4 regions of the Peribacillus sp. YIM B13481 genome follow, and region 1 is predicted to be linked to each of the others. Evidence: riboswitches for the same ligand, from Rfam matches in the RefSeq annotation. Region 1 holds a riboswitch; each other region holds the start of a gene.
The links. A riboswitch is a leader RNA that binds a small molecule or an ion and turns the genes downstream of it on or off. The one in region 1 is predicted to bind S-adenosylmethionine.

Region 1 (4,705 bases):
TCCCATTTCCACATTCGAAATCCCCCTTTCACTTTTCACTTGTTGTATACGATCCATGATAGTTAAAATAATATATATAAATTATAACCATATTCGTGATTTTCGCCAAAAAAGAAACCTAACAAGTTGTACATTTATATTATAAATAGCCAAGTGTATTTGCATACGGTATATTAAAATAATACATAAAAACATTCACTTCGGAAAGGAAATGATTGAAAATGATTATTTATCCGTTTAAAGGTAAAGAACCTGATATCGCTGAAAGCGCTTATATTGCTGAAAACGCTGTCGTGACAGGTGATGTGAAAATTGGTGAAGAATCGTCAATTTGGTTCAATTCCGTCATACGCGGCGATGTATCCCCAACCATCATTGGGAACAAAGTCAGTATACAGGATAACAGCGTTCTGCACCAAAGCCCAAATAATCCATTGATCATCGAGGATGAAGTAACCATTGGCCATCAGGTCATTTTACATAGCTGTAAAATCCGAAAAGGAGCTTTGATCGGCATGGGCTCGATTGTGCTTGATGCAGCGGAAATCGGCGAAGGGGCTTTTATAGGTGCAGGCAGTCTCGTTCCCCAAGGCAAAGTCATTCCACCGAACATGTTGGCATTCGGACGCCCAGCTAAGGTCATTCGTGAAATCAACGAAGAAGACCGTCAGGATATGGAACGTATCGTACGCGAATATGCTGAAAAAGGGCAATACTACAAAACGGCAGAACGTATAAAATAAACTGAATATAGCGGGAACTTATAGGTACGCACCAAACTTACGAACTCACGAGTATATGAGCCAAATTCACGAGTAAATGAACCAAACTCACGAGTATTCGCACTAAACTCACGAGTAAACGAGCCAATCTCACGAGTATTCGCACTAAACTCACGAGTATATGCACCAAACTCACGAGTATTCGCACTAATCTCACGAGTAAACGCCCAAACTCACGAGTATTCGCACTAAACTCACGAGTATTCGCACCAAACTCACGAGTATTCGCACTAATCTCACGGGTATATGCACGTGAGTGGATTTCTATGGGATTTCTTGAATTATTCCCTCTGACGGCAAAATAAGTCAATAAAAAAAAGGTGTCCACTATAAGCGGGACACCTTTTCATTTATTGATTATGCTTGTGCTTTTAATGTTTCTGCTTTATCTGTGCGTTCCCATGGAAGATCGACATCTGTACGGCCAAAGTGTCCGTATGCAGCTGTTTGTTTGTAAATCGGGCGACGAAGATCAAGCATTTTGATGATACCGGCTGGACGAAGGTCGAAGTTAGCGCGAACTAGGTCAACAAGGACTTCTTCGCTAACAGTACCAGTTCCGAATGTATCAATCGAGATCGATACAGGCTCTGCCACACCAATTGCGTATGCCAATTGAACTTCCGCTTTGTCAGCAAGGCCAGCTGCCACGATGTTTTTCGCAACGTAACGAGCAGCATATGCCGCAGAACGGTCAACTTTAGTAGCATCCTTACCAGAGAATGCACCGCCGCCGTGACGAGCGTATCCGCCATACGTATCAACGATGATTTTACGTCCAGTAAGACCAGCATCCCCTTGAGGTCCGCCAATTACGAAACGGCCAGTCGGGTTGATGAAGTACTTAGTTTCAGCATCGATCAATTCAGCTGGAACAACTGCTTTAATTACATGTTCTTTTAAATCTGCTTGAATTTGTTCAAGCGTAATTTCTGCATCATGTTGTGTAGAGATAACGATCGTATCTACACGTACAGGACGGTTATTCTCATCATACTCCACAGTTACCTGTGTTTTACCATCAGGGCGTAAGTAAGCAAGCGTTTCATCTTTACGAACTTGAGCCAGGCGGAATGAAAGTTTATGTGCCAATGAGATCGGAAGCGGCATAAGCTCTTCAGTTTCATTACAGGCAAATCCGAACATAAGACCTTGGTCCCCTGCACCGATTGCATCGATTTCTTCCTCTGACATGTGTCCTTCACGAGCTTCCAATGCTTTATCGACGCCAGCTGCGATATCGGCAGACTGCTCATCAATTGAACTTAATACAGCACAAGTTTCAGCATCGAAACCGTATTTCGCACGTGTGTAGCCAATTCCTGCAATCGTATCACGAACGATACGCGGAATATCCACGTAAGCGGATGTTGTAATTTCTCCAGCAACAAGTACAAGACCTGTTGTTACACTTGTTTCGCACGCAACACGTGCATTTGCATCCTTAGCAAGGATAGCATCTAAAATGGAATCTGAAATCTGATCACAAATCTTGTCCGGATGGCCCTCTGTAACAGATTCAGAAGTAAATAGACGTTTCTTTGACATCATATTTCCTCCTTGGAAGTTAGTATGTTGTAGGCATAAGCCTGATTTTTTACGGAACTCGTTTCCCTCATTAGTTTCAACTATAGACACAGAATTACTTATTAAAAACACAAAAACCTTCCCTGGCAAATGAGGAAAGGTTTAAAATTCTGTCTTCTATCCTTTCACTCTTATCGTTCAAGGGTTTTTTACCTTGCTCAGGTTAGCACCATCACCACTATTCCTTGAAGAACCATCGCTTTATTTTCGGCGATCGATCTTGGAGTCAAGTTCAATATGGCAGGTTGCTGGGTTTCAAAGGGCCTGTCCCTCCACCAACTCGGGATAAGAGAATCCGTACAATTTAAGATATTATCGTATCTGGTTGGAATTTGTCAATGCTTTTCTAAAAAAGAACATTTCCCCCAGAATGGGGTTCACGTGAAAATACGTGTTGGTTCAACGTCTTTAAAGGGTTTCCAAGCCAGGGCGAATAGAAATAATGAAAATTGCCATTAATAATAGAACATTGAGAAAAAGAATTGGAAAGGCATCATGATTTACCATTCAAAATTAAGATGCTTCCATGAAAGTATATGCGATCATCCTGACTCGGTTCCTTCCCATTTAAATTGATTAATGCGGCCAGTTGAAAATTATCACAAAAAAAAATAAATAGTATAGACTATTTAAATGAATGTGTTATACTAATTGTAATATAAAAACTTAAACAAAGGAAGGTACCTCATATATGAATTCTGTAGATGTTTCTAATGAGTTACACCAATTATTAACAGGAAACAATGTTCAAACTCAACTTTCAGTTCCTCAATTGGTTGAAAAGGTATTGAGCAGAAACGAAGGCGTTTTAACATCAACTGGAGCAGTAAAAGCTGAAACCGGCAAATATACTGGTCGTTCACCTAAAGATAAATATATCGTGGAAGAAGCATCTGTTAAAGATAAAGTCGATTGGGGTTCAGTGAACCGGCCAATTTCCGAAGATGTGTTCAATAAACTATATAATAAAGTAGTTGACTACCTAAAAGCAAAAGAAGAGATTTTTGTTTTCAAAGGTTTCGCTGGTGCAGACGAATCATCACGCCTTCCTATCCAAGTTGTTAATGAATATGCTTGGCATAATCTTTTCGCCCATACTTTGTTCATCCGTCCAAACGAAGAGGAACTAAGAGGTCACGAATCAGAATTCACAATACTTTCGGCACCTAATTTCAAAGCAGATCCAGAAGTGGACGGAACTTCTTCTGAAACTTTCATCATCGTTTCATTTGAACGCCGCACCATCCTTATCGGCGGAACGGAATATGCAGGAGAAATGAAAAAATCGATCTTCTCGATCATGAACTACTTACTTCCAGAGGCTGGAATCCTTCCAATGCATTGCTCTGCTAACGTAGGACGTGAAGGGGACGTCGCTTTATTCTTCGGACTGTCCGGTACAGGTAAAACAACGTTATCCGCAGACACTAATCGTAAACTGATTGGCGATGACGAGCACGGCTGGTCTTCTAACGGTGTTTTCAACATCGAAGGCGGCTGCTATGCTAAAACGATCAACCTTTCACGCGAAAAAGAACCACAAATTTTCGATGCGATCCGTTTCGGTGCCGTATTGGAAAACGTAGTTGTTGATCCTGAAACACGTGAAGCGAACTATGATGATAGTTCATTAACAGAAAACACTCGTGCTGCATACCAAATGCAAGCGATCGATAACATCGTGAGCCCAAGTATCGCAGGACACCCAAATACAATCATTTTCTTAACAGCTGATGCTTCAGGCGTACTGCCTCCAATCAGCAAGCTTTCCAAGGAACAGGCAATGTTCCATTTCCTAAGTGGGTACACAAGTAAATTGGCTGGTACTGAAAGAGGAGTAACTTCACCGGAAGCTACATTTTCAACATGTTTCGGTTCACCATTCTTACCGCTTCCCGCTACACGCTATGCTGAAATGCTTGGAGATAAAATTGACGAGCACAACGCAAAGGTATACCTTGTCAACACTGGATGGACTGGCGGTGCATACGGAACTGGCAGCCGTATGAAACTTGCTTACACTCGTGCGATGGTACAAGCGGCACTTGAAGGCGAATTAGCAAATATCGAGACAACCAAAGACGATATCTTTGGTTTGGATATTCCACTTCATGTTCCTGGTGTTCCTGACGAAGTGCTTCAGCCAATCAAGACTTGGGAAGATCCTGCTGCATATACACAAGCAGCTACAGCTCTTGCTGCCCAATTCCGTGCAAACTTTAAAAAATTCGGAAGCGTTCCAAGTGAAATCGAAGAACTTGGCGGCCCGACAGCATAATAAATTGTACCCAAAAGGACCAAGCCCTTTGAACTGCACCCCAATTGTTAGACACCAT
Region 2 (4,705 bases), on a different contig from region 1:
TACTGGATGATAACTCTTTTAGTGAATATGGAAATACTATCATTAATTTTTTGGATCTTTCAAAACGGTCAAGTAATCTACAGTTAGTGACACAATTAAACGGTTCCAAGCTTCAAATCAAAAAACGAATTGAACAAATTTCTGCCTATAAGCATTCCCAAAAAAAATCAATAAGGAAAAGCGTCTTTATTTATGTGTTGGCCAGTATCATTTTGACAATCCAATTACCTTTCGTTTTCGCATTTGCGACGGAAAAAGACCGATACTATTTTAAAAATGACAGAGTAGTTTATGAAGATTTACATCAATTCTTTAAAGGGTATGAAGGAAGCTTTGTTTTATATGATCATAACGCACAGCAATATCGCATTTATAATGAAGAGAAAAGTACTTTGCGGGTATCACCTGATTCCACATACAAAATCTATAGTGCCTTATTTGCACTAGAATCAAATGTGATATCACCCGAAGAATCCACTCTTTCCTGGGATGGGACTGAGCAACCCTATGACGCTTGGAATATGGATCAGGATGTCTCATCCGCTTTACAAAATTCGGTAAACTGGTATTTCCAAGAATTAGATCGCAGGACAGGATTTGAAACAATACAATCCAATCTGCAAGCGATAAATTATGGAAATGCCGATGTATCCGGGGAATTGGGTGAATTCTGGCTCGAATCCTCATTGAAAATTTCTCCAGTCGAGCAAGTCCAACTGCTGCAAGCCTTTTATTACAATCAATTGCGATATAAGGAAATGCATATCCAAGCTGTGAAGGACGCCCTGCTCTTAGAAAAGAATGAGGAAGCTCGCCTATCAGGAAAAACAGGTACAGGAACAGTGAATGGAAAAAACATCAATGGTTGGTTTATCGGGTATGTAGAGACGAAGAACGATACTTATTTCTTTGCTACCAATATACAAAATGAAGATGATTCATCTGGAAGCAAGGCGGGAGAAATTACTTTATCAATTTTAAAAGATTTAGGAATCTATAAAGAAAATGGAGGGGAGAAAAGTGGAGAAAAACATTCCTAGCATATCAGAATCAGAATGGGAAATCATGAACGTGCTTTGGGATAAAGCCCCTCAAACAGCAAATGACATCATAGTTTCCTTACAGGAGAGTACCGATTGGAAGCCGAAAACCATACGCACTCTTCTCGATCGATTGGTTCAAAAAGATGTAGTAGGTGTCGATAAAAATCTAAGAATTTACACCTTTTACCCGCTCTATACACAGGAAGAGTGCCAGCGTGCCGAGACCGAATCATTTATCAACCGTATTTATGGAGGTGCCCTGAAATCCATGCTTGTCCAATTCATTCAGGAAGATGCCCTATCTGATGATGATATCAATGAACTACGCTTTATTTTAAATAAAACACCTAAAAAATAATACTATAAAAAAAGCGATTTGGGATTTTTCCAAATCGCTTTTTTCGGTCGAAATCGAAATAGCGGCGGACATATTTCCCATGTAATTATCTGCGTAGTTTGATACGAAAAAAATCAGAACTTTCGTCTTAATAATAGTTATGCATGAATTTAATTCAATAGATGTTTTTATCACGCTTCTTGATAGTGAAGGCTTCTGCAGGGCCTGGAACAAGCAATCGTAAGGGCTACAGGAACAAGACATTTAACGCAATCATTCGTAAATTCAAATTAATTGAACATTTTTTTGATTGACACTACCATTTGGTCATGATAAGATCACTGTCATACTATATTAACGCTGAATTTAAAATATTTCGTTTAATTGAATATATTGTTTGACTCTTATCAAGAGAGGTGGAGGGACTGTGCCCTGTGAAGCCCGGCAACCGTCAGTTAATTAACTGATATGGTGCCAATTCCTGCAAAGCAATGTGCTTTGGAAGATGAGAGAAAGGATTGTTTAACCAACCTTTCTACTCATGTGTAGAAAGGTTTTTTTGAGGAGAAAAAACTTTCCTTTCCCCTGTATACTTCGGACAAACTAACATACTAAGAGCTGGTGCCAGCATTAATTTCAGGTATTACAGTTACAACAATCCTTCTAGTTGGTTGCTGGGGTTGGTGCAGGTGGTTTAGGTAATTTGTTATATCTTGAAGGGTTTCAGCTCAATAATAATGATGTTTAGTCATTGTTTTTTATTCAATTTATAGGTGATATATTTACAACAAAAATAGATAAACGATAAGGGAGAAATGAATTATGAAAAAGTGGATATCAACTTTAGCAGTTTCCTCAGCATTAGTATTAAGTTTAGCAGCTTGCGGTACGACTAACAGCGGATCAGATTCTTCAGACAAAGAAAAGAAAATCCTTGTGGGTGCATCAAACATTCCACATGCTGAAATTTTAGAAGAGGCAAAGCCATTATTAAAGGAAAAGGGAATTGATTTAGAAATTAAAACATTCCAAGATTATATTATTCCGAACACAGCGTTAGCTGATAAAGAGATTGATGCAAATTATTTCCAACACGTTCCATATCTTAAATCAGTGTTAAAAGAGAATCCAGACTATGACTTTGTAAATGCGGGTGCTATTCATATTGAGCCAATCGGCATTTACTCTAAAAAGTATGATAGCTTAAAAGATCTTCCAAAAAACGGTACAGTTATTATGCGTAATGCTGTAGCTGAACAAGGACGTATTCTATCTATTTTTGAAAAAGAGGGCGTTATTAAGCTAAAAAAAGGCCTCAATAAAACAGAAGCTACGATTAATGATATTGTAGAAAATCCTAAAAACTTAACTTTTAATGCAGATATAGAAGGTGGCCTATTACCTCAAATTTATAATAACAACGAAGGTGATGCGGTTGTTATTAATGCGAACTATGCGTTAGATGCAGGGCTAGATCCGCTTAAAGACCCAATCGCTGTTGAATCGGGTGAAGATAATCCATATGCAAACATTATCACTGTACGTAAGGGCGATGAAAATAAAGAGACAGTAAAAGCGTTAGTAGAAGTACTTCGCTCTAAAGAAATACAAGACTTCATTACTAAAAAATATAAAGGTGCAGTCATACCAGTATCTAAATAAAATACCCTTTCATGAACTATACCCCGAATAATGGACACTTCGAAAAAGGTCCATTACTCGGGGTTCTTCTATGTCTATACACTAGAAAAGCAAAAAATCCGTTTACAAAAAGCCGCTTAATAGAAGCTACAAAAAAACTTAAAGCGTAAATTTCTTAAACATAAATACTTAACTAAACTCAAAGTCATAAGGAGGAAGCCCTACTATGAATGTTAAAATGCAAAACAAACAAAATCAACTAATTGAGAGAATTACGGATCAACATCTAGTTATTCTGTGAGGATATTGCCGTCGTCACGGTCAATCCTCTCATGTCAAAAGAAACTAAGAAAATCGTGATAATATGCAATCCAAAAGTGATACAAAGATTACATAAAATATTGTATAAGATATACCAATCATTCAATATTTGTAAGTAGTCATATCCAGTCGACACCGACGTATGTAATCACCGAAAAGCCTTTCCCATGAAAGAAATTAAAAGAATCCTTTGATAAGAAAGAAAATAGATGGGAAGAATAACATTAACTGTTGTTCCTTTATTTATTTCACTTTCAATAACTATCTTTCCTTGATGTGCTTTCACAATTTCATAGCAGATCATTAACCCTAAGCCAACCCCTTTTTCTTTGATACTATAAAAAGGTTCTCCAAGATATGGGATACGTTCTCTTGGAATCCCACATCCTTGATCGATAAAACAAATACTTACTTGATGACTATCAAGTGTATCGATTTGAACCAAAATTTCTCCTCCCGTTGACATCGCTTCAATTGCATTTTCTAAGATATTGATAAACACTTGTTTTATTTGGTTTCCTTCACAAGGTATGTAGGGAATTTCTGATTTAAGCTCTGTTCTGATCTGTATATTTTTCATCATTGCTTGAGGTTGCAGTAGCGTTATAACTTGTTCTGCTAACATGCTCAAATTATTGAGTTGAACCTTTACTGCTTGTGGTTTAGCTACTATCATAAGTCTATTTGTGATTACTTCTATTTGTTCAATTTCCGATGATATTACATCTATGTACCACTGATTTTCTTTATTTTTCATTGATTGTATTAGTTGTATAAATCCTTTAATAGTTGTTAGTGGATTTCGAATTTCATGAGCTATTGCTGTAGCTAATTTCCCTACCACATCAAGCTTCTCTGATTTTCGCAGTAATTCTTCTGTTTTTAAACGTTCAGTGATATCTCGAGAAATAACCATAGCAACCTCTTTTTCACCTAATCTAAAGATATCGATGATTAACTCAGTATCTATTTTCTCCTCAATTTTAAAAACATATTCATCTCGGAAAGTGAAGTTATGTTTTCCCTTTTCGGAATCTTTTATAATGTTTATAGTTTTAATTTTTTCAGGAAGAATATCCATAACAGACATTGAAAGAATTTTCTCCTTACTATAACCCAATCTTTTACATGCAACTGGATTTACGTCAAGAAATAGAATTGGCAATCGATCCTCATTCAATTCTAATAGGTAAACTGCATCAGTTGCATGTTCAAATAGAGCTCGGTATTTCATCTCACTTTCTCGTAATTGTAGAATAGACATATAACTTTCTTGTAATTGTTTTATAGATATATAATTTCACTCCTTCACTCCGAATTTTCTAAATATTCTAAATATTATATATTGGAAAGGGTCTTGATG
Region 3 (4,705 bases), on a different contig from region 1:
GTCACTTATCCCTGATACGGATAGCAAGTAAGGGGATAGATAGGTATAAGCTATCGAGTATCCGCCAAGCCAGAAGAAGGTTATCGATAATCCAAGGGCAACTTTCCTTTTTTTAAGAAGGGCCAGCTGCTGGAGAAGTGGTACTGGTTTATCCCCTTTGGTAGGAGGAATGGTAAAGAATAAAACGATCATGGCAATCAGGCCGAATAGGGCGATTCCGCCAAAGACGGATTTCCACCCGAATGCATCTGTCATGATTCTTCCGAGAGGTACGCCAATGATAAGGGAAGCTGTAAACCCCATGACAACTGTCGCAATAGAACTTGCTTGTTTATTTGGCGGAGCAAGCTGAGCGGCAATATTCAGAGCGGTGACTACAACCAATCCTGCACCAAGTGCCATGATTATGCGTGCAAATAGAAAAGGTCCAAAGCCTGGTAATAGAAAGGCAAGCAGATTGGCCACTACGAATAGTCCAAGGGAATACAACATTAATCTTCGTCTGTCTAAACTTGCTGTCAAAGCCATGAGAATGGGTGTACCGATTGCGTAGACAAGGGAGAAAATTGTAATGAGCTGTCCTGCGGCAGCAAGGGTCACTCCAAGAGAATCCGCAATCTTATCCAAAATTCCGGATATGATGAATTCGGATGTTCCTACTAAAAAACTGATAATCGCTAACATGTAAATTTTCCATGTATTAAGCAAAATAGATTCACTCCTCATTAATGATTATTAATTTTATATAAAGACATATCTCAATATGTTAATATGTATGAATAAAAAATAAACATATCGCGAAATATCGAAATGTTAGAGAGAAAAATGAACCCAACCCTCTAATGTACGGATCAGGTTCATTTTCATACTTCTTCTTTCAAGAAATCAGTAATTTTTGAGATTGCCTCTTCATCTCGTTTGTAATACGTAAACTTTCCTATCCGCTCCGTTTTAATCAATCCTGCTCTAAGAAGCATCGAGAGGTATTGAGAGGCCGTGGACTGGGTCATGTTTAATTTTTCAGTAATCTGACTTACGCAAACGCCGGTTTCCTTCATGTCTATTCCCTCATGAGGGGTGAAGTGGAGTTCAGGCGCCTTGAGCCATTGTAAGATTTGCAACCTGGATTCATTGGATAATGCTTTAAATATCTCGATTGTTTTCATACATTTCATTATATCGAGAATTATCGATATGTCAAATGGTTTTATCATTCATCGTTAGTTTCATAAATAGCAAAACTTGATACCGTTATCTAAAGAGTCATTAAAGGAATGGAAATGTATTATTGCAAGAACCTAATCGGCTCCCTTATCAGTGCGGGCCGATTAGGTTGTTCAAATCCTGTAAATCAGAATTAAAGTCTCCGCTAAAAAATCATTTCCATACTTCTTTTGCTACATCAACGACGAATTTCAGCTTTTCCCATTGCTGTTCTTCGGTCAGCTTGTTGCCGTGATGGGTGGAGGCGAATCCGCATTGCGGACTTAAGCATAATTGTTCGAGAGGAACGAAGTGCGAGGCTTCTTCAATGCGTGCCTTAACAGCTTCCTTGTCTTCGATTTCTCCATTTTTTGAAGTGACGACACCCAGTACGACCCGTGCACCGCCATTTGGAATGTATTCCAATGGCTTGAAATCTCCTGAGCGTTGATCATCATATTCCAAGAAAAATCCATCCACTGTTTCTTTTGCCAATAAAGTTGGGGCGATACGGGCATAGCTTCCTTCAAACGCCCAAGTCGACTGGTAGTTCCCACGACATAGGTGTGTAGTGACGATAAGGTCTTCTGGTTTGCCTTCCAATGCGCCATTAATTACGCGAAGTGCAAGATCGATTAACTGTTCCCTCGTATATTTTCCATCTTTGAACTGGAAATCTGGAGCTGAAAGTCTGGCTATATATACATCATCCAATTGAAGATAACGTACACCTGCTTCATAAAAAGCCTTCAAAGCATGCTGATACGCTTTGATGATATCATTAGCATAGTCTTCAATATCAGGGTAGATGTCTTCATTATGAATGCCTACAGCAAATAATTGATTCGGACTGGGAATGGTTTGCTTGGCAACGGCGCGTCCGTTCACGATTTTGTTCAATTCAATGAAATCACGAATGAAGGGATGTTCGGGATTGAATGAAACCTTCCCGGTATTGCGGACGTTATATCTCTCTGTTTCGACACCATCGAATGTGAGACCTTTTTCAGTCACATATCCCTCGATGCCATTTAAATGTTCGAGGAAGTCAAAGTGCCACCATGTTCGTCTGAACTCACCATCCGTCACGGCCTCCAATCCAACTTCAATTTGTTTTTCGACAATCCGATTGATTTCTTCGGTTTCAACTTCACGAAGCCGCTCTGCTGAAATGGTACCTTCCTTAAATTGCTTCCTGGCAATATGTAAACGTTCTGGTCTTAATAAACTTCCGACGTGATCGGCCCTGAATGGTGCCTTCGTTAATGTGATTGACATGTTGCATTCCTTCTTTCCTTTTAAAAATAGGCTGTTTTCACATACTTTGTTGCTATTTATCAGGTAGTGAGTTGTGGTTGATTTCCCCTCCAGATGCTCGCTTTCCGCGGGGCGGGCGGTGAGCCTCCTCGGCGTAAACGCCTGTGGGGTCTCACCTGTCCCGCTGCTCCCGCAGGAGTCTCGCACTTCCGCTCCAATCAACCTTAAATAGTTTCGTTTTAAAAACAACAATCTTTACGAAAAGAGCCTAAAAATAAAACACCTCTTCTTAAAAATAAGAAGAGGTGTTGGCAGCAAAGCTATATACTCTTCTTATCTTCAAGTTTCTACACTTCTGGAATTAGCACAGTACATGATCAGTCTGTTGCTGAGGCATCAAAGGGCCAGTCCCTCCACCTCTCTGGATAAGAGTTGTCTATTAAATTAATTAAGACTATACAGGTAGTTTTTATAAAGGTCAAGTAATGAAGGTGGAAGATTTCGAATATACCGATTATTAATATGGGTTGAAATGTTAACTACATCAGGGAACCCGGCATATGCTATAACCGACGTTTCATATGAGCGGCAGGAGGGGAATGCAAGGATGAGTACATTCAGTCCATTCAAAAATGGCATACCGATAACGGTAACTGAAGCCATGATAGAGAAAATCTTAAGAATGAAATCATATGATCAGGTTATTAAAGTCGAGATTACACCAAAGCATATAGTGCTTTCCGGAACGACGGAAGTGAAAAAAATGATGTTTAAGAAAAATGTGGCTTTCCGGATTACATTAAAACCGGTTCACGTGGAAAAAAGAACGATTTCATTTGAATTAGTGGAAATGGAGCCTATTGACAGGAATTTCATTAACCAAAGGATATTTAACAAACCGCCATTTTTTGAATTCGAAAATAGAACGATCAAAATGAATGTTAATGCTTGGAACATCGTGAGAAAAATCCCCGTTGGCACAATTAAATCGTATGAGCTGGTCGAAGGTGCATTGAAAATGAAACTTTCAATATGATGGATCGTTTTTAGCCACAATATTTAAAGGGGATGCCAGGTATGATAGTGTAAGGGTAGGTTGAAATGCCATACCTCACAATGTGTTTGATAAATCAAGCTCTATAAAATATACTAAATTACTTATAGTTTTCCAGGAGATAAGGGGGGGAATAATGGACCAGAAGATTTTGCCTGCTTCAGCAAGCATGAAGGATTTCGAAAGATTTTTAGAAAGTTCCTATGAAATAGGTGTGTTTCTTGATTTGCATATATCACAATTGAAAAACGTAAGTATGATGGCAAAGCAGCATAATAAGAAAATGATTTATCATGTCGATTTGATCCATGGCATAAGAAGTGATGAGTACGCGACAGAATTCATTTGTCAGGAATATCATCCATATGGGCTGATTTCAACAAAATCAAACGTTATATTGAAGGCGAAGCAAAAGGGGGTCATTGCCATCCAGCGAATCTTTTTAATAGATTCACATGCTCTGGAGAAAAGTTATAAGCTGGTGCAGAAAACCAAGCCGGACTATATCGAAGTATTGCCAGGCGCCATGCCATGGATGATAAAAGAGGTGAAGGAACGATTGCAGACACCGATTTTTGCAGGCGGCCTCATACGTACTTCGGATGAAGTCCTGAACGCCCTTGATGCTGGAGCGTCGTCAATCACCACTTCCAAAACTGAATTATGGGATATCGTTTAATGGGGTCGAACGAGGAAGTTGAAAAAAAATACAGAAAAATAGAATAATTCCTCGTGAAATAATTGACAGCGTTTTCACAAACTAGTATATTGTAAATTATAAGTTAATATATGTGACGGAGACTAGGAGATTCACAACAGATCTATTCATAATTTATTTTATGAAGATAGTTCTGCTGTGGATCTCCTTTTATTTGTTGGCATGGTTTAAAAATTTATCAGGGGAGGGGTTTTATTCATGACTCCATTTTGGGGAGAAGTGGTAGGCACGATGATTTTAGTTTTATTCGGAGCAGGTATTGGGGCTGGTTCATCCTTAAAGGGTTCTTATGCAAAAGATGCCGGCTGGATCGTTATCACGATTGCGTGGGGATTGGCTGTTACAATGGGTGTTTTTGCAGTGGGGTCCATAAGCGGGGCACATTTAAACCCGGCTGTTACAGTAGCATTAGCTATCAATGGAGATTTTCCTTGGGCTGATGTGCCAGGGTACATCATGGCCCAAATGATAGG
Region 4 (4,705 bases), on a different contig from region 1:
AAGTAAGTATTTACTTACATTTTTATTTTGGCTTTGAAAGGGGAATGTATATGACAGCAAGAGTTGCAGTTATTACAGGAGGAGCAAGCGGAATTGGCCGAGCAGCATGCTTGAAATTCGCAGAAAAAGGGGACAAGGTCGTTGTTGCGGATTTTAATGATGAAATGGGACAGGAAACCGTTGAACGGATTAAAGCGGATGGCGGAGAGGCCATTTATGTAAAAACGGATGTTTCTAAGCTTGAAGAGGTTGAAGCGTTAATCAATAAAGCGGTGGAAGCATACGGAAGGATCGATATCATGTTTAATAATGCCGGCATCGGGGGCGGTGGGATGATCCTCGATCAAGATATGGAAGGGTACTTCAAAACGATTGGTGTGAACCAGCATGGAGTGGCCTTTGGAATCATGGCAGCGGGACGAAAAATGAAGGAACTAGGTAACAATGGTGTCATTATAAATACAGCCTCTGTGTTTGGCTACTTAGCTTCCCACGGGACTTTCGCCTATCAAGCGTCTAAAGGCGCCGTAAGGATGATGACACAGACAGCTGCTTTGGAATTGGGTGCTTACGGAATACGCGTAGTGGGCATTGCACCAGGGGGTGTTGACACTCCAATCATACAAGGCTATAAGGATATGGGAATCATCGATAAATTGCATGCAAGTCAAATGCGCGGTAAATTAATTAAGCCAGAAGCAATCGCAAATGCTGTCTATCTATTATCTTTGGAAGAAGCGGATGCAATCAATGGAAGTGTAGTCATGGTTGATGATGGCTATGCATCTTTTAAATGATTTTCTATATATGATATTTGGGAATATTGATTTCTATAGATCAATGGTAATATTGACCGATTAGCACCATCGAGATATCATGGGAAATAGATTGGTGAAACCGGTCTTATCTTTATAAAAGAAGGTTGATATTTTTGAAAAAAGGGCAGCAAACCAAAGAACGAATCATAAATGTAGCCCGGACGCTTTTTGCCACCAAAGGTTTTGACATGACAAGAACGAATGAAATTGCCTCTGCATGCAATGTTTCCGAAGCTACTATTTATAAATACTTTGAAAGCAAAAAAGATTTGCTTCTGGCTACAATTACTCCTAATGAAAAAGAGGAGTCTGAAGACGGGACTAGCCATCTATCTACGGATGATCTTGTGGAGAATCACGTTTGCACCATGATAAACAAAATTCTGGAAAATAAAGAACAATTTTCGATATTATTTCGGGAAACGCAATTCGATCAAGATATTTCAAAGCAATATGTGGATCAGATTTTCAAGCCGAATGCCAAACATGTAGAAATACAAAAAAGAATAGATAGCGGAGAGATACATTATATTTCTGATATTATTCTATTTAATGTAGGGATCATTTCCTTCACATTGGCGTTATCCACTCATTATGAGATTCATCAACAGAAAAAGGAACCATATTTTACTGCTGAGCGAATTAAGAGCATTGCTCAACTTTTGGTTTATGGTATTCATGGGAAAAACAATCATACATAATAAAACGGTCATATTTAAAGGCATGAGCATCAAGTCGTAAATATGACCGTTTTATTTTTGAATGGGTAGCGATCATTCTTATTGACGAAGTCAATTCGTGAATTAAATAAACAGGTGTGTAAAATTTGACTTATATTTTTCAGACTATTACGATAAATACATACTGCACGATATGACATTATGAGGATTTTATCTGGAAATCATGTAACATGGAGGGGATTTATAATGAGCGAAATCGTAATTTTATCAGGAAGTCCAGCGGTTCCATCAAGAACGGACATATCACTAAAACATATTCAATCTTTAGTTGAAAAAGAAGGATTTACCACAACTTATTACTCAATTACGGAATTCTCAGCAGATGATTTATTCCAGGGGAAATATAATAGTGAAGAAATTTTAAAGCTTTCAGAAAAAATTCAAGAAGCTAGAGGAATTATTATTGGTTCACCTGTATATAAGGCCTCTTACACAGGCATATTGAAAGCCTTGATTGATATGCTGCCAGAAGGAGCTTTTAAGGGAAAGCCAGTGCTGCCAATTATGATTGGCGGAAGTAACAGGCATTTATTGGCGATAGACTACGCGCTTAAACCATTAATTTCAATATTGAAAGGCGAGCCGTTGCAGGGCATATATTTTGTGGATAAGGAAATAGATAAACAGAATTCAGAAAACCCGATTAATGATTTGAATTTAGTGGATCGGGTTCAGAGTCAGGTTCAGGAATTTGTAGAAGCGATTCAATTAAGGAATTAATGGCTGCAAGCTATCGACTTCAACAAAAGGACTGGTATTCGAATATTTTTTTTAAAAATAATTCCAGACGTCAATAATAGGCTAATTAATGAAATAGGCGCATTTTTTTGGAGACTTTAACTAAAAAAATGAGTCTATTTTCGTATTTAAATGAACATAAAATCATTAATGGAATAGTGTGTATAAAAATAACAGTTCATCCAGTATATTAAACCAAGTTAATTTATAAGAAAACTCCATTGACAAGGATTAAATTTATGTTAATATTTAAAATAATAAAACTTATCCAGAGCGACGGAGGGAATTGGCCCTTTGAAGTCCAGCAACCTGCATGATATGCAAGGTGCTACATCCAACAAAATGTTGATCATTTTGGAAGATAAGGTAATGAATATTTACCTTGGAATCTTTCCATCATGGAAAGATTTTTGTTTTTCGAAAAAATTATTGGCAAACCATAGCAATGTAAGGTTGTTAGGAATTATATAAATTTAAGAAATTCGTTTAATCAGCCTCTAAAAAAAGATATTCCGGAATTCCTTAAAGGGGGAACAGGTTTGGATAAAGAGAATCAGCTTGCAGAAATATTTGAACGACTTCAAGAAATGCTTAATTCAATGAAATATGGATCCATTACACTTATTGTCCAAGATGGTAAAATCATTCAAATGGAAAGAAATGAAAAACTAAGAATTAAATAAGGTATCTGCTGACTAGAAAAACTAGAGGCGGGTTTAACTGATATAAAAAGAGTATTGGTTAGATTCGTCTCTTTTTCCTAGGATCATATAACTCGAGAAGATTACAACGGGAATGGATCTACAGTTACTCTAACCTGTGAAACATAGAGCAAGTTCTTAGAGGGGGTAATAAAGTTGGCTGCATTAATAAATTATAAAAATTTCAACACCGGGGATTTACCTGCATTTCCTGAAGATAGTGAGACAAAAGGTGCTTTGGAAGTTCTGCAATGGGCGAATGAACAATATGGAAACAAACTCATTTATGCCTGTAGTTTTGGTATTGAAGGCATCGTGCTTACGGATTTATTGGCGAAGGTCAACCCATCGGCAAAAATTGTTTTCCTGGATACAGATGTACATTTCGAGGAAACTTACCAACTGATCGATCAAGTGAAAAAGAGATATCCAAAGCTTTCGATCGAAATGAAGAAACCTGCCTTGACGCTTGAGGAACAAGCAGCGGAATATGGAGATGAATTATGGGTTAGTGATTCCAATAAGTGTTGTAACATCCGGAAAATCACTCCGCTTACTGATGTGCTTTCAACGGCAACAGCCTGGCTTTCTGGACTGCGGAGGGAGCAATCCGAAACAAGGGCGCTGACCGAGTATATCAACAAGGATAATAAGTTCAAATCGATTAAAATATGTCCACTCATTCATTGGACATGGAAAGATGTTTGGCGTTACGCCCACAAAAATGGACTTCCGTATAATATCCTGCATGATAATGGATATCCGAGCATTGGCTGTAAAACGTGTACAGCACCTGCCATCAATGCCGATGACTTACGCTCAGGCCGTTGGCAAGGTGCGCAAAAAACAGAATGCGGATTGCATTTATCTTAAAATAAATAGAAACCATAGGGGGAAATTAGCATGACAATCAGTCTACCGCACGGAGGAACATTAATCGATCTTTGGGAACCAAAATATGATTTTAGTAAAATAACAAAGTCAATCGAAATTGATGAAATAGCATTAAGTGACCTTGAATTGATAGGCACTGGTGCCTACAGTCCGATTAAAGGATTCTTTACGAAAAGTGATTATGAGACAGTTGTCAAGGATATGAGACTTAGCAGCGGCCATGTTTGGAGCATCCCGATTACGCTGCCTTTGACTGAAAAAGCTGCAGAATCTCTTATTATAGGTGAAGAAGTGAAGCTGACTCATGAGGGTGAAACATATGGGGTCCTCTCCGTTTCTGATATTTTCACTCCCGATAAACAATTGGAAGCGACTTTAGTATATCAAACGGATGATGGGGAGCATCCTGGAGTAAGAAATTTATATAACCGCGGGGATGTATATGTCGGCGGAGAAATAAAATTAGTCAAGAGAATAAAGCGTCCGCTATTTCAAGCCCATTATTTGGACCCAGTTGAGACAAGGAAAGCCTTTGCTGAAAAAGGCTGGGAAACCGTTGTCGGATTCCAAACGAGGAACCCTGTTCACCGTGCGCATGAATACATTCAAAAGACAGCTTTGGAGATTGTCGATGGCTTATTCTTAAACCCTCTTGTAGGGGCCACTAAATCCGATGACATTCCGGCAGATGTACGAATGGAGAGCTATAAAGTGCTGCTTGATAAATATTATCCCAAGGATCGTGTCTCTCTTGCCGTTTTCCCTGCTGCCATGCGTTATGCAGGACCAAGAGAAGCCATTTTCCATGCGATGG

Region 2: it holds a riboswitch for S-adenosylmethionine, as region 1 does, so the genes downstream of both, ACFX4X_RS23175 (ABC transporter permease) here and metK (methionine adenosyltransferase) in region 1, are expected to answer to the same signal.
Region 3: it holds a riboswitch for S-adenosylmethionine, as region 1 does, so the genes downstream of both, ACFX4X_RS20310 (5-methyltetrahydropteroyltriglutamate--homocysteine S-methyltransferase) here and metK (methionine adenosyltransferase) in region 1, are expected to answer to the same signal.
Region 4: it holds a riboswitch for S-adenosylmethionine, as region 1 does, so the genes downstream of both, ACFX4X_RS19970 (YezD family protein) here and metK (methionine adenosyltransferase) in region 1, are expected to answer to the same signal.

Annotation. Positions count from the first base shown of each region.
Region 1 is NZ_JBHZPE010000067.1:49-4,753, reverse strand. Features, by position in the region: gene ACFX4X_RS23020 (alpha/beta hydrolase) at 1-14, opposite strand, end outside; gene ACFX4X_RS23015 (gamma carbonic anhydrase) at 225-743, shown strand; gene metK (methionine adenosyltransferase) at 1,140-2,333, opposite strand; SAM riboswitch class I at 2,498-2,661, opposite strand; gene pckA (phosphoenolpyruvate carboxykinase (ATP)) at 3,061-4,647, shown strand.
Region 2 is NZ_JBHZPE010000069.1:6,546-11,250, forward strand. Features, by position in the region: gene ACFX4X_RS23165 (BlaR1 family beta-lactam sensor/signal transducer) at 1-1,040, shown strand, start outside; gene blaI (penicillinase repressor BlaI) at 1,021-1,401, shown strand; SAM riboswitch class I at 1,782-1,892, shown strand; partial or broken gene ACFX4X_RS23175 (ABC transporter permease) at 1,996-2,125, shown strand; gene ACFX4X_RS23180 (MetQ/NlpA family ABC transporter substrate-binding protein) at 2,203-3,042, shown strand; partial or broken gene ACFX4X_RS23185 (ATP-binding protein) at 3,491-4,594, opposite strand.
Region 3 is NZ_JBHZPE010000046.1:14,963-19,667, reverse strand. Features, by position in the region: gene ACFX4X_RS20320 (MFS transporter) at 1-708, opposite strand, end outside; gene ACFX4X_RS20315 (ArsR/SmtB family transcription factor) at 864-1,166, opposite strand; gene ACFX4X_RS20310 (5-methyltetrahydropteroyltriglutamate--homocysteine S-methyltransferase) at 1,378-2,481, opposite strand; SAM riboswitch class I at 2,791-2,892, opposite strand; gene ACFX4X_RS20305 (hypothetical protein) at 3,068-3,496, shown strand; gene ACFX4X_RS20300 (glycerol-3-phosphate responsive antiterminator) at 3,651-4,193, shown strand; gene ACFX4X_RS20295 (MIP/aquaporin family protein) at 4,431-4,705, shown strand, end outside.
Region 4 is NZ_JBHZPE010000044.1:26,289-30,993, forward strand. Features, by position in the region: gene ACFX4X_RS19955 (SDR family NAD(P)-dependent oxidoreductase) at 51-797, shown strand; gene ACFX4X_RS19960 (TetR/AcrR family transcriptional regulator) at 932-1,519, shown strand; gene ssuE (NADPH-dependent FMN reductase) at 1,745-2,278, shown strand; SAM riboswitch class I at 2,558-2,664, shown strand; gene ACFX4X_RS19970 (YezD family protein) at 2,863-2,979, shown strand; gene ACFX4X_RS19975 (phosphoadenylyl-sulfate reductase) at 3,166-3,870, shown strand; gene sat (sulfate adenylyltransferase) at 3,901-4,705, shown strand, end outside.